Regions from separate parts of the Paenibacillus sp. FSL R5-0928 genome, predicted to be linked through region 2. Evidence: a T-box and tRNA genes for the amino acid it is inferred to sense, from the RefSeq annotation. Region 2 holds a T-box; the other holds one or more tRNA genes.

Region 1 (12,138 bases), 150 kb from region 2:
TGTGACGTTATAAACAAGATTAAATTGTTGAAAGATCATTCCAATCTTTTGCCTTGCTTTACGCAGTGCTTTACTAGGCATTTCGGTCAGGTTGTGGCCATCTACAGTAACCGTTCCCTGATCCGGCTGTTCCAGAAGATTCATCAGTCGCAGCAGCGTAGATTTCCCCGCACCACTCTCACCAATGATCCCGTGAATGGATCCCTGCTTTACCTCCAGCGATACCTCATCCACAGCCTGATAGATGCCTTCCTTCAGCTTGAACCCTTTACTTACCCGACTCAGCGACAGTATTAGAAGCTCCCCCTTCCTTTCCCTTATATAATGAACCTCCATGAAGTGAGACATTGTATTACAATTTTCTAAAATCTGTTTTATTAAAAATCTCCTTAAATAATAAGACATTTCTTCTGCTGTGTCATCATTTTTATTTAAATGATATACCAGGAAGTTTGATAAAAACCTAAAAACCCTTTATACCGGGCTCTTTTTACACATTTATTAACAAAATAAAAAGGGTTAGCAAAGGTAATCCTTCCCTCTTGAAATCATGATTCTCCTATTGCCCCACCACTAAACGCTCCACTGTTAATATAGCCATATTTGGTTTTTTTAAGTGTATGAAATGCAGTTAAAGCTACATTTGGTTCGTTGGAGTGTGATTTAAAGACCTGCTGTTACGCAAAAAAGGATGTCTAAGCCAATAGCTTAAGACATCCCATAATTCATATAGTAATCCCTGAATCCCTGATCTATCGAGTCCCATACTCGCTAAATCTTTTATGCCTTCTCGCCAAGCTCTCTGCGAATCTTCAAGAACACTTGGTAGCTGCGTTCCGCACATTCCGAAATCGCAATCGGATGAAATCCGGGCAGATCCGCATTTAACGTATCGTGAAGCGGTTCAATCCATGAAGCCGGCAACTTACTTGCTCCAAGCTTCGCTCCCATAATTGAGCCCACAGTTGCCCCGTTACAGTCTGTATCCATTCCACCGTATACGGAAGTGACGACTGTTTTTTCAAAATCATTCCCGCCATAAACAAGCGACGCAGCTACAAGAGCAGCATTATTATTTGTATGGACCGCATCATAGTGGCTAAAAGTATCCCAAATGTTACGAACCAACTCCCGCTCACTTTTGGCCTTCTGCGCAATATCTATCCCCCGCAAAACATCACTGGCCAGACGACTGGTACGCGGAATCTCGCTAAGGCCAATCTCTAGGATCCGTTCATTATCCTTCTCTGCAAAAGCTGCCGATATCATCGCCGCATTAAACATCTCACCGTAGATGCCATTTTTCACATGTGAAAATGTAGCATCACGCCAGCCTAATTCTGCCGCAAGCTCAGGATAACCTGCTGCACCATAAGCCAGTCCATCTGCGCGTATAGCGGCACCAATCCACTCGCGGTAAGGGTTTAAGTGCATCCGCACTCTTTCCTGCCGCACCAGCCAATCCGCAGGCTTCTCGCCATGCAGATGAGAGGTCTCCTGCGCAAAATTCATATATGACTGTGTCTCCGCCGTGCACACCTGACTATATGTTAAATGTGTATGCCACAGCTTTCCGATATCCCAAGAATCCCAGTTCAGACCTTTCTGTTCCAGCAGCATAAGACCCAGGACAGTGTAACGAATATCGTCATCGCTTTCCATATACTTGATCGTCTCGCGGGTACTGGCATGTGTCCATTCGCTTAAGCCAAGACCATATTCAGCCTCTGCCCGTGAATGCCCAGGTGTGTAGCCAGTAATAGGCCAGGCGTCCGCACCCTGAAACCATAGCTCAATATTCTCCCAGCCCGGACGGCCATCTTTCCCATAGAGATAGTCCCAATACTCCAGCGGTTTCCCAAGTGCGCAGCCGACACTTCTACCGAGCCAGGCTCCATAGAACTTATCTCTCCATTCCGCCTCACTCCAGTCCGCCTCAAGCTTACGTGGGCCTTCTGGACGTAGATGACGAATCTCCTCCAGAGAGGATGGCTCTTGATACGGAAAATCCTCACTGATCGTAAGCTCCATTAGCTCATTGTATACCTGCATCAGCTTGAGCTCATCGGCACCAGCAGCCGCTAGCTTATCCGCGAACCCATCAATCTCGCAACCTTCTTCTCCACGCTGAGCAATTTCAAACTGCACGGTCTCTTGAAGTCTCTCCCATCCTGCCATAGGCTACTTCCCTTCAGCCGCTAGCAGCAGCTCTTGATCAAGCTTTTCCAGTGAATCAAAGATCAGCTTCATAAATGCTTCCCGGTCAACTCCCACCAATACTTGCACATTCGCTGGACGATCCGTCTTCTTCCGTCTGTCTGCAACTGTCATTCCCCGCGTCAGCTTGCCTTCTGTCTCCACCGTTACATATAGATGCTCAAATTCAAATAGTTCCGGATGCAGCAGCCAGGCAACAGCACATGGATCATGCAGCGCACTGCCGACATAGCCCATTTTTTTACCGTAAATCGAATAGAAATCCAGCAATTCTCCGACCATTGTAGACACTGGTCCCCGCTCTTTCAATGCTAGGATCTCATCTTCAAAAATAGCAGCCTTATCGGTCACATCCAGACCACTCATTATGATCGGAATCCCCGACTCAAACACAATACGGGCTGCTTCAGGATCTACATAGATATTAAACTCCGCAGTAGAGGTGACATTCCCATACGAGATACCTCCGCCCATCAGTGAGATTTTTTCAATTCTGTCTTTAATCTCTGGATAAGCCGTGATTAGCAGTGCGATATTTGTTAAAGGAGCCATCGGCACAAGCGTAATCTTCTCCTCTGAAGAACGGATGATATCCAGCATAAACTCCACAGCACCCTGCTCTACAGGGCGGAATTTACTTGGGGGCAAAAGCGGCCCATCCATGCCCGATTCACCATGCGCTTCCTCACCTGTAACAAGCTTGCCGAACAGTGGGCCAGCAGCCCCTTTAGCTACAGGAATGTCAGCATTCACGAAGCTGATCACCTTCAGGGCGTTATCCGTGATTTTATCTAAAATTTGGTTTCCACCAACCGTTGTAATCCCGCGCAGATCTAACTTCTCCGAATTTGCTATGGCAAGCAGTATCGCTATTGCGTCATCATGCCCTGGATCGCAGTCAATAATAATAGGTGTTGGCATAGTTACTCACTCCTTGTCTGTGTATCAATCATTTCAATCGCTATTTAACTAGCGGGCTTTTAAGTTTTTTATTCTTTTTTCGTGTCTCAGATACTGCGTAGATCACAAGTCCAATTACTGTGGCTACATAAGGAAGAGTAGCGATTAGCTCCGCAGGAATCTTCAACACCTGTAGCGCATTCGACAATGCATCTGCAGTACCAAATAATAAAGAGGTCAGCGCCGTGCCTACGGTCGTACTTCTTCCCATCGACTCAGCGGCAATGGCAATCCAGCCCCGGCCAGCGATCATATCGCGGGTAAACAGTGACAAATACCCCATCGACATATAAGCACCGCCTAAACCGGCAAAAAATCCGCTAAGCAGCAAAGCCATATACTGTATTTTCACAACACTTACACCCACGGATTGAGCCGCATGTGGATTTTCGCCCACTGAACGAATGCGCAGTCCAAGCGGTGTACGATTTAATAGATAGTAGACAACAAACACAGCCAATATAGAAACATACGTCAGAATGTGATGCCCCGATAAAATAGGTCCAAGCACCGGGATATCCTTCAACAAAGGAATCTGGACACTAGGCAAAACTTTACTCGCCAGAGAAGTGGAAGAACCCTTGTCGCCACTAAGCAGATAGAGGATAAACACAGTTCCTCCCGAAGCGAACATATTAATGGCCACACCCCCGAGAATGATATGTGTTTTGAATTTCAGGGTGAAAAAAGCTAATATTCCAGCGATCAATGTTCCAGACAGCACCGCCCCAAGCAGACCTACCCACGCGCTATGCGTATAGCTGCTTATGATGACACCCGCTAAAGCGGCAACAAGCATGATGCCCTCCATCCCAATGTTAATGATCCCTGCACGGTTGGAGATGAGTGCGCCGAGCGCGGCGAACAGAATCGGAGTCGTCACGCGAAGGACAGAGAACGCAAAGTCAGTTGTAAAAATTACATCAAACAAACTATTCACGCTTCCTTCGCCTCCTTCAAGAGCATCCGATTTTTCCAGAACTTCAGAAATTGCTCAGCCGAAATCAGAAGAATGATAATTGCCTGTATAATTGAGATCATCTCTGAAGGTACATCAGACAGACGCGCCATCATGTCAGCCCCAATTCGAATGTACGCTAGGAACAATGCAGAGCCGATTACGGACAGCGGATTATTTTTGGCTAACATCGCTACAAGGGCACCATCCAAACCATAACCAGGCAGTGACGTCCATTGGAAACGGTTATACATCCCCAGCACTTCTACGGAACCCCCCATACCTGCGATAAAACCTGCAATCAAGTGAACGAGAATAATAACCTTGGCTGTCTTCATACCGGAATAACGGGCAAAGTCCCGGTTGATGCCTGTCATGCGCAGCTCATATCCCCATTTCGTTTTGTATAGGAATAGATGAGCTGCAATAATAAGCACGATAACGATAATAAGACCGGTATGAATACGGGTGCCCGAGACCATTTTACTCAGCAGTGCCGTTTTCTCGAATTTGTAGGATACATTGGCAAAAGCTTTAGCATCACGTAGATGATAGTTCAGTAGGAATAGCCCTACTCCGAACAAAATATTATTGAACATTAAGGATGTAACCAACTCATTAGCATTCCATTTTGCCTTCAGAATACCAGGTATTGCCGAGAGCAACGCTCCTACAATTGAACCTGCAGCAATAGCTACCATCGGATGCAGCCAGCCGTCCAACGTTAAATGAATAGCCAATACGGAAGTTACAACACCGGAGAAATAGAAAATCCCTTCAGCTCCCAGGTTGAACATATTTGCTCGAAACAACAAGGATACTGCCAACCCAGTGAACATGAGCGGAATCGCCATCTCAATCACATTACCAATATGACCTTTACTGGATAACGGCTCTAATAGGAATATACCAATCGTCTTCACAGGCTGATTACTGACCAAAGAGATGATCAGAAAGGCAATAGCGAGTGCAATAACGATTACCGCCGATGTCCGAATGTACTCAAAATATTTAACTTTAAACATGATTTACGGCCCTCCCGATGTGCTCCTCGTCCTGTCGATGAATCCCCAGCATATAAAGACCTAATTCTTCCTCACTAACCTTAGATGGCTCCTCGAAAAAGGCAACAATCTTACCCTCGTACATTACTAACAGACTATCGCTGATCTCCAAGATCTCATTCAAATCTGCCGACACTAGCAAAATCGCGCAATCGTCTGAACGTAATTCCAACAACTTTTGATGTATGAACTGGGCTGCGCCTATATCCACACCCCGTGTCGGCTGTTCTGCAATAAGCAGCTGCGGTTCAGTCGAACACTCTCTAGCTACGACTACCTTCTGCATGTTACCACCTGACAACATTCCTATGGGCTGAGAAGGTCCTGAACAGCGGACTTTAAATTCCTCTACAAGGGATACTGCTAGCTTGGCAATTCGTGAGCCATTCAAAAAAAGACCTTTATTCATTGCTTTTGTACGATACTGAGTAGATAGCAGATTATCAGCTATACTTGCCTCACTAGCGATCCCTTGCCGCATCCGATCCTCCGGTATATAGGAAACGCCTAGCTTACGAATATCCAAAATATCCGATTCACGGATATCCTTTCCCTTCACTAGTACAGAGCCCTGACTTGAGACACCTCTCAAGCTACCTGTAAGAGCTTCAATGAGCTGTGTCTGCCCGTTGCCTTCTACACCAGCAATCCCAACGATCTGCCCACCACGTACCGCAAAATTGATATCCGACAATAATGCTTTGCCATCTGCATCATTCACACTGAGTCCCTGCACCGTTAGTACTGGCTCACTAACAGCCAGAATCTCTTTGTCATATTTCAGCACGACGTCTCTGCCGACCATTAGTCGCGAGATTTCCTGTTCTGTCACATCCTGTGTTTGAAAAACACCTTCACTACGGCCGCTGCGCATAATCGTAATTCTGTCGCAAATCGCTTTGACTTCCTTTAATTTGTGCGAAATAAAAACTATCGTATGACCCTGTTCCCTTAATTGCTTAAGCTCGCGGAACAATTCCTCTGTTTCCTGTGGAGTCAACACCGCAGTCGGCTCATCAAGCACCAGAATTTTCGCACCACGCAGCAGCGCCTTAAGAATCTCAACCTTTTGCTTCATCCCAACTGTAAGATCCTCTACTTTTGCTTTAGGATCCACGGCCAGATTGTATTTCCTTGCGGTCTCTTCCGTCATGCGCACAGCCTCGGCATAATTAATGCCAACTCCTCTGCGCGGCTCCATACCCAGCACCATATTCTCTGCCACCGTAAAAGAAGGTACCAACATGAAATGCTGATGGACCATGCCGATGCCTCTATCAATGGCGTCCTGAGCGGATTGCAGCTTTACTTTTTCACCCTTGATATAGATCTCGCCTTCACTTGGCTCTTCCATGCCGAACATAATCTTCATTAAAGTCGATTTACCAGCACCGTTCTCACCTGCAATCGCATGTATTTCTCCCTCACGTAAAGAAAAATGCACGTCTTTATTTGCAACGACGCCATTGGGATATACCTTGGTAATTCCCCGCATTTCCAGCAGAGCTTTGTACATAGGTCTCAACGCCTTTCAACTTGGAGGTCTGCAAAAATATACAGCTGGAATTCCCCTGACTAGAAGAATCTCCAACTGTAGGTTTAACTCTATAGAGCTGATCTTAAGATTTAAAGCTTAAGGCTTAACTGCGTTACGAATAGCTTCTACCTCTGCGGTTTCCATCCCCATCGCATTATCCACTTTAATTTCTTTATTGATCAGCTTTTGCTTCACTTCTTCAGCCTTGGCCTGAAGATCAGCCGGGAATACATTTTTATAAATATCATTCTCAGCAATACCTACACCATCATCTACAAAGCTCAACACATCACGTTTGCCCATTTCTAGCGTACCCTCTTGCAATCTCTTCACTGCACCTAGAATAGCCGTATCAATCTTTTTAATAGATGAAGTAACGATTAGATTTGCTTTTTCACTATCCGTATCGTTAATCAACATTGCCTGATCGGAGTCTACACCGATTGCATATTTTTTCTTCTCTTTAGCTGCGTCAAAGATCCCAAGACCTGTACCCCCAGCCACGTTAAAAATAACATCCACACCGGAGTTATATTGAATTAGAGACAGCTCCTTACCTTTTGCCGGGTTAACAAAATCACCAGCGTACGACACAGCCACTTTTACATCAGGATCAACGTACTGAGCACCTTGAATGTAGCCGACCAAGAAAGCATTAATCCCCGGAATATCCATACCGCCCACAAACCCAATCACATTCTCAGGGGTAGCATTCGGCATATCCGATTGTGTAGCTAATGCTGCTACGGCACCTGCCAAGAAAGATACTTCATTTGTCGCATAAGACATGTTGTACATGTTATCTGGTGCTTCATCGATGTCGGTATCATAATTAATGAATTTTTTGTCTGGATACAATTCTGCCGTTGCATTAAACATCTCTGTAATTTCAGAACCGCCAGAAATAATTACATCCCAATCCTCGGAAGCGATATCGTTAAATGTAGGCTCCCATTTCGTTTTATCAACGCCCATTTCAACAACCTTTGTTACTGCACCTAGTTCATCCTTAACCTTTTGCAAGCCGTTATTAGCGGAATCAAAAAATGATTTATCCCCAAGTGTCCCCGGAATCAGCAATACAACCTTGAGTTTATCCCCTGAACCTTTTTCTCCACCCTCAGCAGCGTTTGATCCAGTATTCGCAGAAGAACCGTTATTGGACGTGTTATTCCCACATGCTGTGACCAGAACCATCACCATTAATAACAACAAAGAAAGAACTTTTTTATTCATTACTCTATTCCACCCCTAATTTTAGTTGGTTAGTAATCCGGCAGAATCCCCATCTTCACCCATTGTATAATTCACGGTTCAAATGGAAATTCTCTTTTTTCCAAATAAAGTATCATTAAAAGTAATAAATTTAACGTTTAGGCTCAAAAATAGCAATAAAAATACCATTATTATTAATAATCCGCTTTATTTCCGAACGAGATGGCCAGTCAGGTTGCGAACTTTCGGATTTATTGATACGATCATAACAAATATTATTAAAAATAATTATATGATTTCGGTCATAGTTTTGTACGATTCGGCTAAAACATAAGTATTGGAGGATCATCATGGATCGTGTTCTATATATTGTAAGTGCCACACATGAGCTAAATACTTATATCCCTCCACACCAGCATGAATGCTACGAACTGGTCTATTATTTACAGGGGGTAGGGACAACCAATGTTGGCCCACGAAGTTACCATTTTCGCTCCTCTTCTTTCGCGCTTGTGCCACCCAATCATAAACATGACGAGCACCACCGTGAGGATGCAAATGTATTATTTGTAGGCTTCCACTCGGAACACCCTAATATGAGTAATCTGCTCGGCGTATATGAAGATGATAAAGATCAAACCGTTCTTCAAATCCTGCTGCGAATGAAAGCAGAGTTTACACGCAAGCAAGACGGATTCTCTGAGCTTCTAAACCTACAAATGAGCGAGATTACCGTCCATCTTATGAGGCTTCTTAGTGCCTCTGGATATCAATCCCCATCAGAAGATCGAGTACAATATGTCCTTAATTATATGAATGAGCATTATCGCCATAAATTGTCCGTCGAAACACTATCAGAAATGTCCGGATATAGCTACGATCGTTTTCGCCATCTATTTAAAGAACGTTTCGGGTCCTCACCCCTGCGGTATTTGCTGTTAAAACGCCTGGAGTATGCAAAATCTCTATTACGTCATACTCAGATGCAAATCTCTGAAGTATCTGCTGCTGCAGGTTTTGTGAACGATGCCCAATTCTGCAATATGTTTAAACGAGAAATAGGTCATACCCCGCGAGCATTCCGCATTAATAATCAATCAGGTTAATCACTAATCAGATTAAAAAAAGCCGTTGAAATAGAGAAACTCCTCTATTCAACGGCTTAATCCTGTAAAACTAAGAACATAAAGAAAAAAGGTTAGTAAGATTGCTTATAAAAGCATTCTTACTAACCTTTTTAAGATACCGGCGAGAGGACTCGAACCTCCACGGTTTCCCACTCGATTTTGAGTCGAGCGCGTCTGCCATTCCGCCACGCCGGCACATATGAACTAAATGGAGGCGCCACCCAGATTTGAACTGGGGATAAAGCTTTTGCAGAGCTTTGCCTTACCACTTGGCTATGGCGCCATGTAAATTTTGGAGCGGACGACGGGAATCGAACCCGCGACCCTCGCCTTGGCAAGGCGATGCTCTACCGCTGAGCCACGTCCGCATAAAATGGCTGGGGATATAGGATTCGAACCTATGAGTGACGGAGTCAAAGTCCGTTGCCTTACCGCTTGGCTAATCCCCAATAACATTTTAAAGTAAAATGGGGCGACTGATGGGTCTCGAACCCACGAATGCCGGAACCACAATCCGGTGCGTTAACCCCTTCGCCACAGTCGCCATATTAAGTTGATATTGTTGCCATTATTCATTTTTAAAGAAAATGGGGCGGCCGATGGGTCTCGAACCCACGAATGCCGGAACCACAATCCGGTGCGTTAACCCCTTCGCCACGGCCGCCATATTAAACTTTAGAAAGAACTTGGCAGGGGCAGCAGGAATTGAACCCACACCAACGGTTTTGGAGACCGTTGTTCTACCTTTAAACTATGCCCCTAAAAACTGGTGGAGGATGATGGATTCGAACCACCGAACACTTACGTGAGCAGATTTACAGTCTGATGCGTTTGGCCACTTCGCTAATCCTCCAAGGATGGTGCCGGCGAGAGGACTTGAACCCCCAACCTACTGATTACAAGTCAGTTGCTCTACCAATTGAGCTACACCGGCATGGCACTCATTCTTTTGTGATGATAAATGGTGGCTCGGGACGGAATCGAACCGCCGACACGAGGATTTTCAGTCCTCTGCTCTACCGACTGAGCTACCGAGCCATGATGAAAATGGCGGAACCGACGGGATTCGAACCCGCGATCTCCTGCGTGACAGGCAGGCATGTTAGGCCAACTACACCACGGTTCCAAAAGATATAATTGCTTAAGTTAATTGGTTGCGGGGGCAGGATTTGAACCTGCGGCCTTCGGGTTATGAGCCCGACGAGCTACCGGGCTGCTCCACCCCGCGTCAGTAAAAATATGTTATGGTGGAGGCTGAGGGGATCGAACCCCCGACCCTCTGCTTGTAAGGCAGATGCTCTCCCAGCTGAGCTAAGCCTCCATAAACAACAATTGTTATTGTACCAAAGTCCACTAGGATAAATCAAGTGAAAATTTGGTGACCCGTATGGGATTCGAACCCATGTTACCTCCGTGAAAGGGAGGTGTCTTAACCCCTTGACCAACGGGCCATACTAATTAAAAATTTGTGGCGGAGAGAGAGGGATTCGAACCCTCGAGACGCTTGTGGCGCCTACACGATTTCCAATCGTGCTCCTTCGGCCAAACTCGGACACCTCTCCATATGGCTCCCCGAACAGGACTCGAACCTGTGACAACTCGATTAACAGTCGAGTGCTCTACCAACTGAGCTATCAGGGAATATTCATACCAAGCTTAATCGCCTGAAAACTGAATCCGAAACGAATCTGCATTCTAAGTATAGGATAAGCCCTCGACCGATTAGTATTGGTCAGCTCCATGCATTGCTGCACTTCCACCTCCAACCTATCTACCTCGTCGTCTTCAAGGGGTCTTACTAATTGGGAAATCTCATCTTGAGGGGGGCTTCACGCTTAGATGCTTTCAGCGCTTATCCCGTCCGTACGTAGCTACCCAGCCATGCTCCTGGCGGAACAACTGGTGCACCAGCGGTACGTCCATCCCGGTCCTCTCGTACTAAGGACAGCTCCTCTCAAATTTCCTGCGCCCACGACAGATAGGGACCGAACTGTCTCACGACGTTCTGAACCCAGCTCGCGTACCGCTTTAATGGGCGAACAGCCCAACCCTTGGGACCTACTTCAGCCCCAGGATGCGATGAGCCGACATCGAGGTGCCAAACCTCCCCGTCGATGTGGACTCTTGGGGGAGATAAGCCTGTTATCCCCAGGGTAGCTTTTATCCGTTGAGCGATGGCCCTTCCATGCGGTACCACCGGATCACTAAGTCCGACTTTCGTCCCTGCTCGACTTGTAGGTCTCGCAGTCAAGCTCCCTTATGCCTTTGCACTCTGCGAATGATTTCCAACCATTCTGAGGGAACCTTGGAACGCCTCCGTTACTCTTTAGGAGGCGACCGCCCCAGTCAAACTGCCCGCCTGACACGGTCCCCGTACCCGATAAGGGTACTAGGTTAGAACCTAGATACGATCAGGGTGGTATCCCAACGGCGCCTCCACCGAAGCTTGCGCTCCGATTTCTACGGCTCCCACCTATCCTGTACAGATCGTACCCAAATTCAATATCAAGCTGCAGTAAAGCTCCATGGGGTCTTTCCGTCTTGTCGCGGGTAACCTGCATCTTCACAGGTATTAAAATTTCACCGGATCTCTCGTTGAGACAGCGCCCAAGTCGTTACGCCATTCGTGCGGGTCAGAATTTACCTGACAAGGAATTTCGCTACCTTAGGACCGTTATAGTTACGGCCGCCGTTTACTGGGGCTTCGGTTCATAGCTTCGGGTTACCCCTAACCACTCCCCTTAACCTTCCAGCACCGGGCAGGCGTCAGCCCGTATACTTCGCCTTGCGGCTTCGCACAGACCTGTGTTTTTGCTAAACAGTCGCTTGGGCCTTTTCACTGCGGCCCCCTCGTGCTATTCACACTACCGGGGCACCCCTTCTCCCGAAGTTACGGGGTCATTTTGCCGAGTTCCTTAACGAGAGTTCTTCCGCGCGCCTTAGAATTCTCTTCTCGCCTACCTGTGTCGGTTTGCGGTACGGGCACCTTCTCCTGGCTAGAGGCTTTTCTTGGCAGTGTGAGATCATGACCTTCGCTACTATAATTTTCGCTCCCCATCA
Region 2 (12,138 bases):
CCGCGAACAACAGAACAAGCGCAATAACAATAACTAACCAATTCTCTCTAATAAACTGTGACCACACCTCTGGATCCATCAACCTCACAACACCCCTATCGCCTAGTTTCGTCCTAAGGATTATCTCCTCCATAGACATGACGCCAATATTAATTATTATACATGAATGCCCATCATAATTCATGGTTCCACAGCCAGAGAAAGGTATACCTGCTTACAGGAATTAAAAAAGCGGTATAAGCCCTCTCTGTCCCACGTAAAGTACAAGTAGTTGCTTAAATTTGATCTTCTTAAAATACGCCTTCCTGCATTAACCTTTATTGTAGGTGGCTCTCGGAGGTGTTTCCCTGTGAAAACTGCGCTATGGCTGTACCTGTTTCTTTTTCTGGCGTTTTTTGATTTACATGCACAGTATCCTATTCTAACGCCCTTTGCCATCTCTCTTGGTGCGGGACCCGCCTTTATTGGCTGGATGATGGGCATGTATTCGTTGACCCATCTTCCTGGCAATTTGCTCGCAGGCGTACTCGTCGATCGTAATGGCAGCCGCCGCTACATCGTCTTTAGCCTTGTTACTGCGGGAGCCATTCTATTGCTGCAGGCTCACGCTCAGCTTCCGTGGCATTTGCTGATGCTACGAGCAGCAAGCGGGTTCGCGCTCGCCTTCCTCTCTCCGGCGTGCATGACCTTGCTGGCTTCATTATCATCTGATGCCACTGAGCAGGGGAAATATATGTCCGGACATGGTATCGTTCATACCTTAGCTTCAGTGGTATCCCCAGCAGCGGGTGCCTTTATCGTAGCTAAAGCTGGCTATTCCGGCACCTTCACCACATTGGGATGGCTGCTTATCGCTACAGGAATCATGGCTTTTTTCAGTGTACCGGCGCCTGCCCGGCGTTTAGTACGCCCTGTAAACTCAGCAGCACCTCCTTTAAAAAATCAGGATCTTCCTTCGGTCCCTATATCCGATCCCAATCCAGTTTCCAAACGTTATTATCTGCTGCCTTTTTTCGTTTCTTGTTCACAAGGGGTTCTGTTCTTTGAGCTTCCTCTATCTCAGACCGGAAGTAATAGCATTGTTTCCACAGGTATTCTTTTATCGCTCCTTAGCTTAGGGGCTTTGGTAACACTCAGTTTGTTCTTCCTGAACCGCTTTTCCCCAGGAGGAAGAATAGCCGTGGCCTTGCTAGGAATGGCCCTTTGTTTTTTTGCGCTCGCCTCACTTCACAGCATTCCCGCTTCCGTTATTCTCTTTATGCTGGGTGCAGCCAAAGGAATATTATTTCCTGCAATGGCTTCGCTCTTTATTAGTCTAGGTGGACCAGGACGTATGGGACGCACCTTCTCCATGCAGTCGATAGCCATGTCACTAGGTGCATTCGCAGGGCCTGTGGCCGCAGGACAACTAAGAGACGTTGTTTCGCCTTATTTCATTGCCTTTCTATTGCTGATGGTTGCACTATTACTGCTTCCGCCAAAAAATTCAGCCAAGCTGTCCACCTACTCTTCCAAATGGAATGGGCGGGCCGCATGATTTATTGTTTTTACGACATTTCCCGGGGAATGAAGATTTTCCTGTAGAAACAGTTGTTAAAACTGCTCCTCCTTCGGTAAACTATAATGAGTCTGAAAGTTCAGGCTTCATTTCCGGAGGTGATTGTCAGCAAATGTCCATTACGATTATTGTCGAAGGCAAAAACGATCGCAGCAGATTACGACGCGTGCTGGTACCGGAAGTCGAAATCCTCTGTACCTTTGGTACATTAAATACGCTCAAACTCGAGTCCCTGCGACAAAAAGTAGGAGATGGAGAAGTATATCTTTATATGGATAACGACAGTTCAGGCAAAAAAATACGCGGGATTCTCCGCGATGCCTTTCCCGATGCTGGTCACATCTATACGCGCCGGGGTTATGCCGGAGTGGAGGGCACTCCAGATGAATACAATATTAATCAGCTTGAAAAAGCGGGTCTGGAAGAGTTCATCATATACCCTGAACCCATTCCTTTTTGATTCGCGATATATTGCCTAAGAAATTAAAAACGCCTTTTTCGTTATCCCTTCAATAAACGGGATTCGAAAAAGGCGTTTCTGTTATGCGGTTATGTTCTATTCACGAGCCAATTCATTCAGCCTATCGGCAAGAAATTCAGGCGTTACGTTATCCGTATCTCCTGCGTCATACAATGCACGGAGACGATTGTCCCGATCAACCAATGCTATGCGATTGGCATGTACGAAATTTTCTTTACTATTCCCTGCAATTAGTACTTTAAAAGAATCAGTTGCCAGCTTACGAATCACTTCCTGATCCCCCCGTAAGAAGTACCAACCCTTATAATCTGCCTGGAAACGGTCCGCAAAGGTCTTAATGGCTTCACGTGTATCATTCTCTGGATCAAAAGAAATGGAGACGAACGCCGTATCTTTTCCAAAGTTGCCCTCGTCAACCAGAATCTTCTGTGTCTGGGATAACAGGAACGTAGTTATAGGACATACATCCGGACATTGCGTGAAAAAAAAGTATACCAGCCGTGCCTTACCTTGTGTATCAGCCAGAGTAATCTGGTCTCCATCCACATTTTCAAGTGAAAAGTCCTGCACTTCTCCGATTACCGGCAGTTTTTCTTTTCCTAAATTCAAAGAATTAACTGCCAGATAACCAGCCATTACCAAAGCAAGCAATAGTAGAATCCAGGTCCATTTATAACGCTTAAAGGTCTGCACGGACAATAATACCCTCCCTCTTCTTAACCGTGAATCGTATTTAATACAAGTACGATCAAACTTACCGTTAGGTAGTTAATGGAGAAGAGGAAGTTCTTCTTCGCCCAGACTTCGTCATCTTTTGCTGCAAAGCCCATCAAGGTTATGATTAACCAAGCCAGGGACAGCGCTGTTGAAATCACCAGATAAAAAATGCCTGCATAATCGTAGGCGTACATTAACACTGGAATAGGCAGTAACAGTGCTACATAAGGAATCATTTGAAACTTCGTACGACGTGTTCCTTTGACTACAGGCAGCAGTGGGAAACCTGCGGCTCTATATTCTTCTTTACGTCTAATCCCGAGCGCCCAGAAATGGGGAGGTTGCCACAGAAACAACATCGCAAACATCAGCCAAGCCCCTAGATCAACTGTTCCCGTAACTGCAACGTAGCCAATTACCGGTGGCATAGCTCCAGAGATCGCACCTACTGAAGTGCTCCATGTTGATGTCCGTTTCAACCAAAGGGTGTATACTACAACGTAAACGAACATCCCTACAATCCCGAACAGACCGGCTAAAACTCCAGAAAAAGCAAACAGCACAATCAAACCCGCAATCCCAAGCCCAATAGCATACAGCAATACGGTTTTGGGTTTCAGTCGTCCTGTAGGAAGCCCACGATCGCGCGTTCTTTCCATCTTCATATCCAGATCACGGTCGAAATAGTTATTAAAAACACAGGCCGAAGCCATAACCAGCATTGTACCGAGCAGAGTCAGAACTAATCTGCCGTATTGAACATCCCAACCTGAAGCCAGCCAATATCCTGCAAAGGCAGCGATGAGGTTAGATCGGATAATACCGGGTTTTGTTACGGTAATGAAATCACGCCAACTTGCACCTTCCGGTGGAGATTTTGCAGACATAGCTGCAGAATCGGAAGAAGCTTGAAATGTTATATGATTATCCACACCAAATGATCCTCCTTCTAAACAAACTTCTAACGTTCTAGCCGAAGCACTAAATAGACTTCGCTGTTAACTTTATCATATCAAACCCGAGGAGACTTTGACAGTCATGGCACAGTATGTTCATGAATTTGACAATTACGTGACAATATTTATTTTCAGCCCCTTAATAACCTAAGCCGTATTTGGGTAATTATTAATAATGTACTTCCGAACAACAAAGGAGAACTGACCAATGGACACTGCTACACATTTAGTTATGGGCATAGGGTTAGCCGGACTTTCTTTCGTCGATCCCGTCGTTGCTTCTGACCCTAAACTGGCCGGGGCCGTTATGCTGGCAACGATTTTAGGCTCACAGGCTCCTGATGCCGATACCGCATTACGACTAAAGGACAATGCAATATATATTCGTAATCACCGTGGAATCACACACTCCTTGCCTTTTCTAATTTTGTGGCCCGCTCTGATTGCCCTAGTCTTAGGGCCTCTGTTTGGGTTTACTGATTTGGCAGCTTTAAGCCATGTTGCACTCTGGGGTTTCATAGGTGTAGGCGTGCACGTCTTCTCTGATCTGTTTAACACCTATGGAACTCAGGCGGCCCGTCCATTCACTGAGAAATGGATCGCCTGGAATATCATCCACATTTTCGATCCATTTATTTTTGGCAGCCATATCGCAGCTATTCTGCTCTGGATCACTGGGATTGTTCCGCCTAAACCTTTATTTATTACGCTTTATGCCTGTACCATTCTTTATTATATTTGGAGAACGATTGTTCATGCCCGCCTTACACGAAACATCAAGCTTAAAGATATACACCATACTGCTGGCGAACGTTATATTGTAATCCCTACAATTTCACTTAAACGCTGGAACGTAGTTAAAGTGAAAAAAGACGGCAGTTATGACGTTGGGCAGCTACTGAACAACCGTCTGGAATGGTTCAAACATGCGGTCTGCTCGAATCATCCCGCTGTGGAAATATCCAAGTCGCATCCAGATATTCAGTCCTTTTTATATTTCACCTCTTATGCGGTGGCCGAAGTGGAGGAGCTTCCTTCAGGATATATGGTGCGCTGGGGAGACGTTCGTTATTTACACCGCAAACAATACCCTTTTGTGGCTGTATTAGTTATGGATAACCAATATAAACCTTTAAATACTTATGTAGGCTGGCTTAGCAGCGATAAGCTCGACAAACGATTTTCCATCGACCCTGGTTCTTTACGATGAAACTGTAGACTTACTGAGAGAACTATTCTATAATCACAAAAAATCCCGGAGTATTTATAATACTCCGGGATTCATTTTAGCAGACACGGAAAGGAAGGCTCTTAATGGGTAAAGGACTCTCACTTTGGTTCGCTTGTTCTTCTATTCTTATTCTCACTGCCGCTTCAATCGCGATCAGCTATAGCTTCTGGCTAGCACTTCTGCTTGGTTTTCTCTGCGTATTGAATATTGGCTGGGGATTTATCCTCAAAGCCAGAATTAGACGCAAACAGGAAAGTTTAAGCTCTGATTAGATTAACGAGCTGGCAGAAAGCCCATCCGCTCTTTTACGCCATTCAATGTCTCAGCTGCAACAATACGTGCGCGTTCAGCACCTTCGGCAAGAATATCAGTGATCGCACCTGAACTGCGAATTTCATGATATCTTTGTTGCAAAGGCTCAAGTGTGGACACAACCACTTCCCCAAGATCCTTCTTAAAGCCACCATACATTTGTCCCTCATAACGATCGGCAATTTGCTGGAGGGACATTCCAGAACATTCCGAGTAAATACTCATCAAGTTACTAATCTCTGGCTTATTAGCCGGATCAAAGATAACTTCACGTCCAGAATCAGTCGTTGCACGGCTGATTTTTTTACGGATCACATCCGGCGAATCCAACAGGGCAATATAGCTGCCTGCATTTGGGCTGCTCTTGCTCATTTTTTTAGTGCCATCATCCAGAGACATAATGCGTGCGCCCACTTCAGGGATATACGGTTCAGGAATCGTAAAGAATTCGCCAAAACGGTTATTAAATCGGCCAGCTAAATCACGGGTCAACTCCAAGTGCTGCTTCTGATCTTCACCTACTGGCACAAGATCCGCATTATAAACAAGAATATCTGCTGCCATTAAAGAAGGATATACGAATAGGCCCGCGCCAACCGAATCCTTACCTGATGATTTATCTTTGAACTGTGTCATACGCTCAAGCTCGCCCATTGCCGTTAGCGTAGTCATGATCCAACCCAATTCCGCATGCTGAGGCACATGGGACTGCATATATACATTCGAACGCACAGGATCAATTCCTGCCGCGATAAAGAGTGCAGCTACAGCTTCAGACTGCTCACGCAGTGCCGCAGGATCTTGAGCAACGGTGATCGCATGCATATCGACAACCATAAAGAAACATTGATGATCGTCTTGCAGCTTCACAAAATTTTTCAGCGCTCCGATATAGTTACCCAAAGTTAGAGAACCGCTCGGCTGTATGCCTGACATTACTTTTTTCAACATAATATAGACCTCCGTTAGATGTGATTTCCAATTTCCGAGAACGCAAAAAAAGCCTCATCCGCAAGGGACGTGAGACCGTGGTGCCACCCTTATTCGCTGCTTAACCTTTGTATAGTCAAAAGGAAACAGCCTTAGTCTTCCGTTAACGGGGAAGATCCGGCCGGTCTACTAGGGTATCTTGCTCCCGTTCAAGCGCGGCGCTCAGGGGTCCATTCATCAGGAGTGTCCTACCGGTTCGCATCAACCACCGGCTTTCTGAAGGTACATTTCCTGCCTACTTGTCCCCGTCATCACATTCTCATCATAATTTAATGCCTTCATCATAGAACCATAAAGAGAAGTTGTCAAATCACTTAACCACTTCCGTATAAATCTGTTATGATAAGGTTATCCATGTTCTATTCGATTACAGTTACGATAAAGGAGCATATCTCATGAAACAGGTGACCAAAGGGCAGTGGGGCGGTTATGATACTTATATTTTGCACAGCCGCGAACTGGAAGTCACGCTTTTGCCGCGACTAGGAAACAACGTGATTTCATTGTTTGATGTAAAGGAACAACGGGAAATTCTGCGGCGGCCTGATGAAAGCGATCAAGCTTTCTTTATGCAAAAACCTTACCATTTTGGCATCCCGCTCTTAATTCCACCCGGAAGAATTCGTAAAGGAAAATTTCAATTCGAGGGTACAAGTTATCAATTTGACCAGAATACCGCTGGTGACAATCATATCCATGGTCTACACCGGACTCAATCCTGGTGTGTCAGCGATATTGAAGAAGACGAGGACGGTTGTGCAGTCACTACTGAATTCCTTACTGAAGATGATCCACACTGGATGGAGCAATTTCCCATTCCACTCAAATTCGAAATGACATTCAGGCTTCAGGATGCCCGGCTCAGCCAGACTTTAAAGGTTACAAATCTCGGCGATCATCGTATTCCCTTTGGGATCGGTTATCACACCTGGTTTATGATCGATGGAGAACCTGAACGCTGGAATCTCAAATTGCCCGTAAACAGCATTTATGAACTAAACGATGAATTGCTCCCTAGCGGCAATCTAATTCCACTCGGTGATCTAGAGTCTCTAAATTCTGGAATTAACCTACAGGGAACTAATTTTGATACCGCTCTGCGTATTGGTGACAAGCAGCCCGTAGAAGCATTGTTATTACGCGATGATGGTTATGGTCTTCGTTATACGGCCGACGAGAATCTTTTTCGCCACTGGGTCCTGTATACCAAAGGACCAGCCGATCAATTTCTGTGCATCGAACCTTATACCTGGCTCCCGGATGCTCCTAACGTTTCCGACGATCCTTCCTTCACTGGCTTGCTGAAGGTAGAACCAGGTCAAAGCCTTGAGCTGTCCACTATGCTGGAAATGATCTATCCCGAGAATTAAAGCAGATATACATTATATCGGTCTTCCCTTGCGTTTACGTAAGAGAAGGCCGATTTTTTGTGCGAGCTTAGTTATTTAGGCTTTCCTACCCTTACTTTTAATCGACTAATAATTACCATCCTTAAAACCTTTCGATAGCATGCATGAATTAGCCTCTTAGCGCTCATACTATCTTCACAACGGGCGAAGGAGGTGACACACATGGGTCAAGCAGGTCAAGGTCGTAGCAGCCGTTCCAATAACCTTGTAGTTCCTCAAGCAAATGCAGCGTTGCAACAATTGAAATATGAAGCAGCACAAGAGCTTGGAGTAACGATCCCAGCTGACGGTTATTACGGGAACTACACTTCCCGCGAAACTGGTTCTTTGGGAGGTTACATCACTAAACGTCTAGTACAACTGGCAGAACAACAACTGTCCGGTCGTCAGTAACATCGTTATCTTAAGTGTTTTATCCGGCTGAGGTCTTAAAAAGCCCATTGCCGACTAGCTTTCAAACCTCTCACACTTCTTCCAGAAGCTGTGGGAGGTTTTTCTAATTTATACCCTATAATCCGAGCTGCATGCAATCTTTATGTAAAACGTTTAACTTAAAAATTGATCAGCACTCTCGGCGTAAGCATTACGGGGAGATCGAATCATCAGATTCGCCATATTATAATTGGACTCCAGCGTAGCATCTACGATTAGCTTTCCCTGTCTTATAGCGAATTCATAGCTGATCTCACCATGAGTCCAGCGCCGTTTGTATTTCAGACTCTCCAGTGCCATTAGACGAAAAGAAGACTGCTGACTCTCCGTTATTCCTTCCTTTACTTCTGTGAATCCACCACCCCGACCGGCTAGAGGGTGATGACGTATGCCGAATTTGCCAATGGTATTATTTCGTATTTGCACAAATACCGTACCGGAAGATAGTCCCGATAATTCCTCTTGCAGTTCCCTAAATACCAAATCCATCTGTCTTGCTAATGATAGCTGTTCTGTCTTAAGCATATCTTTCCTCCTAAAAGTTTTGTGAGCTTAGCTTCTTCGAGTTCACTTCGTCTTTTATAAATCGAACCCTAAATATTTAGGCTAAGGATCCGTCGCTACTGCGGGGAATGTTTGGACTTCCAGCCGCTGTTGTCTCCAAATTTCTTGAATTCTTACGCGTACAGCGGGTGAAATTCGGAGACAAAGGCGGTCGCTCCCGCTCTTACAGTTCCAAAATTCCCCTCCGCCACTCCTTCCCCTTTTCCCAAATTTCTGGTTCGATTTATATTGTTTGTGAGCTTAGCTACTTCGAGTTTACTTCGTACAAATCGGCTTAGTAAGCGCTTACTTAAGCTTTTTGAGCTAAGCTCATTAGTCTTCCTTGCAAGCCTTATATAAGGCTCAAGGCTCATTATAGACCCCTTAAATACGTCAAACAACATTATTCTACAAAATTGGGTTATTATCCCTAGTAATGCGCAAAATTCATAGATCATTCGTATATTAATTTTTATAAAACGGGAGTTTTCGACAATTAACCATTAAAAAAAGACCCCTTAACCGGGGTCTTTGCGCGTTCACACTGAAATTCCGTTATTTTTAGCGCACTGAAATTTGTCTTATTTTAGACATTTCATGCTAAATGCTCAGTCATCTCCAAGAACTCGTTGATATCAGCCACGATCAAATCTGTAGCCCCTTGCCAGAAATCTGGCTTAGTCAGATCCACACCCAAATGTTTGAGCACCAAATCCTCCAATGTCATCACGCCGGTATCCTGCAACAAGCTATCATATTTGTCTGCAAAGGAAGCTCCCTCTTGTAATGCCAGACGATATAAGCCTGTACTGAACATATAACCAACAGTGTACGGGAAATTATAGAAAGGTACATCTGTGATATAGAAATGCAGCTTCGACGCCCAGAAGTGAGGATGGTATTCAGAAAGCACACCACAGAAAGCTTCTTTCTGTGCTTCCACCATCAGAGCAGACAGTTCCTCAGCATTTACAAGGCCTTCCTTACGTTTTTCATAAAAACGAGTCTCGAACAAGAATCGAGCGTGAATGTTCATAAAGAATGCCACACTGTTCTGTATCTTCGTTTCAAGCAGGGCCAGCTTCTCCTCTGCATTGCCCGCAGCTTTAACCTGAGCATCAGATACAATCACTTCTGCAAAGGTTGAAGCGGTCTCTGCAACGTTCATTGCATAATTCTGATTAAATACAGGTTGATCATCAAGCAAGTAGGAATGATAGGCATGTCCCAGCTCATGGGCCAATGTTGAAACATTGGAAGGTGTGCCGCTGTAGGTCATGAATATCCGTGATTCTTTGCTCTCAGGGAAGGAAGTACAGAATCCACCAGGACGTTTGCCATTACGATCCTCAACCTCGATCCAGTTATTATCAAAGGCACGCTCTGCAAACTCAGCCATCTTAGGACTAAATTTACGGAACTGTGTGACGATATCCTTCGCAGCTTGATCATAAGGGATTTTGCCGGAGGATTTGCCTACAGGAGCTTCGACATCGACCCATGAGAGGGAATCCAACCCCAGCAGCTTGGCTTTGCGCTGAAGGTAGGACACGAGTACAGGTTTGCTCTTCGTAATTACGTGCCACATCGTATTTAAGGTGTCCTGTGTCATACGATTGATGCTGAGCGGATCTTTTAGAACATCGTCCCAGCCTCTGCCCTTATAGAGCTTCAGGCGGAAGCCTGCTAAGTGATTTAAAGTATCTGCGCAATTATCTGCCGCTTCAGTCCAAGCCTCTTCCCATTTATGGAACATCGCTTGACGCACTTTTGGATCTGGATCATCCAGCTTATTAAAAGCTTGACCTGCAGAAAGCAGCTTTGTTCCTTCTTCATCCTCAAATGGGATCTTGATTGAGCTTACAATCGTATCATAGTGTCCGCTCCATCCATGATATCCGTCAACAGCTAATTCCAACGCTAAGCTTTCCAGCTCAGGGCTCATCTTCTCACGGGCCAAATCACGGCTCTCGCTCAGTACGAACGTTAAAGGAGCAATCTCTGGACGAGCCATCCACTCAGCCCATACCTTGTCCGTAGTCTGACGAAGTACATTGCTAAATTGCGAGCTGATCCCTTCGAATCCGGCGCGCATGCTTGTCACTTTGGCTGCCAGTCTTACCGCACCCTTGTCCATCTGATTCTGAGCGCCTAGACAGTCTGCGAAGGAAGTGACCTCCACAAGTCTTCCTGAACAGCTCTGAAGCAATGCTATAACCTCATCCAATGCTTTTGTAGACGCAACATCCGTTGGTGCCACAGCATCCTTCACAAAGCCCTGTAAGGATAAAATATCTTTTTCAAGCTTGCTCAAGAAACCTTCTAGCTCTGCAGACGAAGACCCCCCCGGAAAAATAGTATCCAGTTCCCAAGTCAGTGATAACGGTTGTTTCATTTGTACTCACCATTCCTTTGCTTTCATTTGACTTTCTTTGTAATTGTCTTAACACCATGGTAAAGTGAATAACGATATCTGAACATTTATAGCCGATAAACTTTAGGAGGGCATTCATATGAAGCCACTACAAATTTCACCGGAAACAGCCATTACGTTATCCAAGCAACTAGGCGTTCCTTTGGAACACTTGATGCATATGCCCCAACATATTTTACTACAAAAAATAGCGGAGCTATCCAAAAAACAAAATCCCCCACAAACTGAGGGCGAAAATGAAGAGACTCCTTCTGGGAAGGACTCACAATGATTCCTTTTAGTCATACCTGGCCTTATGACATCATTCTAGGCGATATGTATGTGCAATACTGTCCATTCTGCAACTCAGAGAATGTGCTTCTGCCTATGAAGCCAAAAGAATTACAAATCGTTCGTGACGGCAAGAAAAAACTGCTTGTCTTCCCCTGCTGCAGCGCCAGTCCTACAGTTATAGATAATGACGGCGATTACCTTTTGTTCGATCGAGCTGTCAGATAAGCAAATCCTAACACTTTCTTTCTACAAAGCGCAAAGGAGAATTAAATTCTCTTCTGCGCTTTTTGTTGTTCGCAAATCGTTATGAACTTGAAGACAAGCCTTCGACATCAACCTCAACCTCTACAGCCTCAGCACGCATTTGCTCCCGTAAAATAACCCACTGCTCACGTGCCGCTCGAATCATCGCCGCATCCATAATCTTCTGATCATTAATCAGACGGGAGAACCACATCACAGCCACTGAGTATTCTCCGATGCGCCGATTAAGTTCGCCGATCAGGTACATGAGCCGGGCATCATTGCCGGCAATGCCATCTTTTTCATAGACCTTAACATACTCGTCCAAAGAATAACGTAAAAAACGCTTCTCCTGCTCAGTCTCCCCTTGGTAGCGATAGAGCCAAGCAATGTGATGCAGCAGACTTGCAATAATCCGATCTTTATCGTTAATACTCTGAGCACATAAAAGCGCCAGCTTATAGGTCTCGAGCGCAGTTTCCCAGTCTCTTTTCTCCCCAAAGTCTCGGCTCTTCCAGCGTTTCCCTACCTGCTCATTAAATGCCTTACGCTGACGTTC

What was found. The T-box of region 2 lies ahead of trpS (tryptophan--tRNA ligase). A T-box ahead of a tRNA ligase gene usually reads a tRNA of that ligase, here a tRNA-Trp.
Region 1: it encodes a tRNA-Trp, which carries the amino acid that the T-box ahead of trpS (tryptophan--tRNA ligase) is inferred to sense. The anticodon was not compared.

Annotation. Positions count from the first base shown of each region.
Region 1 is NZ_CP150225.1:6,205,739-6,217,876, forward strand. It holds gene MKZ16_RS27975 (ATP-binding cassette domain-containing protein) at 1-294, opposite strand, end outside; gene MKZ16_RS27980 (ADP-ribosylglycohydrolase family protein) at 781-2,178, opposite strand; gene MKZ16_RS27985 (nucleoside hydrolase) at 2,182-3,138, opposite strand; gene MKZ16_RS27990 (ABC transporter permease) at 3,179-4,117, opposite strand; gene MKZ16_RS27995 (ABC transporter permease) at 4,114-5,160, opposite strand; gene MKZ16_RS28000 (ABC transporter ATP-binding protein) at 5,153-6,715, opposite strand; gene MKZ16_RS28005 (BMP family ABC transporter substrate-binding protein) at 6,833-7,972, opposite strand; gene MKZ16_RS28010 (AraC family transcriptional regulator) at 8,302-9,057, shown strand; tRNA gene MKZ16_RS28015 (tRNA-Leu) at 9,195-9,273, opposite strand; tRNA gene MKZ16_RS28020 (tRNA-Cys) at 9,288-9,361, opposite strand; tRNA gene MKZ16_RS28025 (tRNA-Gly) at 9,372-9,446, opposite strand; tRNA gene MKZ16_RS28030 (tRNA-Gln) at 9,453-9,527, opposite strand; tRNA gene MKZ16_RS28035 (tRNA-His) at 9,547-9,622, opposite strand; tRNA gene MKZ16_RS28040 (tRNA-His) at 9,667-9,742, opposite strand; tRNA gene MKZ16_RS28045 (tRNA-Trp) at 9,766-9,839, opposite strand; tRNA gene MKZ16_RS28050 (tRNA-Tyr) at 9,846-9,931, opposite strand; tRNA gene MKZ16_RS28055 (tRNA-Thr) at 9,937-10,012, opposite strand; tRNA gene MKZ16_RS28060 (tRNA-Phe) at 10,041-10,116, opposite strand; tRNA gene MKZ16_RS28065 (tRNA-Asp) at 10,127-10,204, opposite strand; tRNA gene MKZ16_RS28070 (tRNA-Met) at 10,230-10,306, opposite strand; tRNA gene MKZ16_RS28075 (tRNA-Val) at 10,324-10,399, opposite strand; tRNA gene MKZ16_RS28080 (tRNA-Glu) at 10,455-10,529, opposite strand; tRNA gene MKZ16_RS28085 (tRNA-Ser) at 10,548-10,640, opposite strand; tRNA gene MKZ16_RS28090 (tRNA-Asn) at 10,644-10,719, opposite strand; rRNA gene MKZ16_RS28095 (23S ribosomal RNA) at 10,781-12,138, opposite strand, start outside.
Region 2 is NZ_CP150225.1:6,051,802-6,063,939, forward strand. It holds gene MKZ16_RS27390 (hypothetical protein) at 1-79, opposite strand, end outside; gene MKZ16_RS27395 (MFS transporter) at 350-1,537, shown strand; gene MKZ16_RS27400 (DNA primase) at 1,671-2,018, shown strand; gene MKZ16_RS27405 (SCO family protein) at 2,115-2,732, opposite strand; gene cyoE (heme o synthase) at 2,756-3,688, opposite strand; gene MKZ16_RS27415 (metal-dependent hydrolase) at 3,921-4,922, shown strand; gene MKZ16_RS27420 (hypothetical protein) at 5,027-5,215, shown strand; gene trpS (tryptophan--tRNA ligase) at 5,217-6,203, opposite strand; T-box leader at 6,267-6,506, opposite strand; gene MKZ16_RS27430 (aldose 1-epimerase) at 6,641-7,615, shown strand; gene MKZ16_RS27435 (alpha/beta-type small acid-soluble spore protein) at 7,817-8,047, shown strand; gene MKZ16_RS27440 (hypothetical protein) at 8,201-8,611, opposite strand; gene MKZ16_RS27445 (M3 family oligoendopeptidase) at 9,225-11,024, opposite strand; gene MKZ16_RS27450 (YycC family protein) at 11,143-11,334, shown strand; gene MKZ16_RS27455 (hypothetical protein) at 11,331-11,561, shown strand; gene MKZ16_RS27460 (DUF2225 domain-containing protein) at 11,641-12,138, opposite strand, start outside.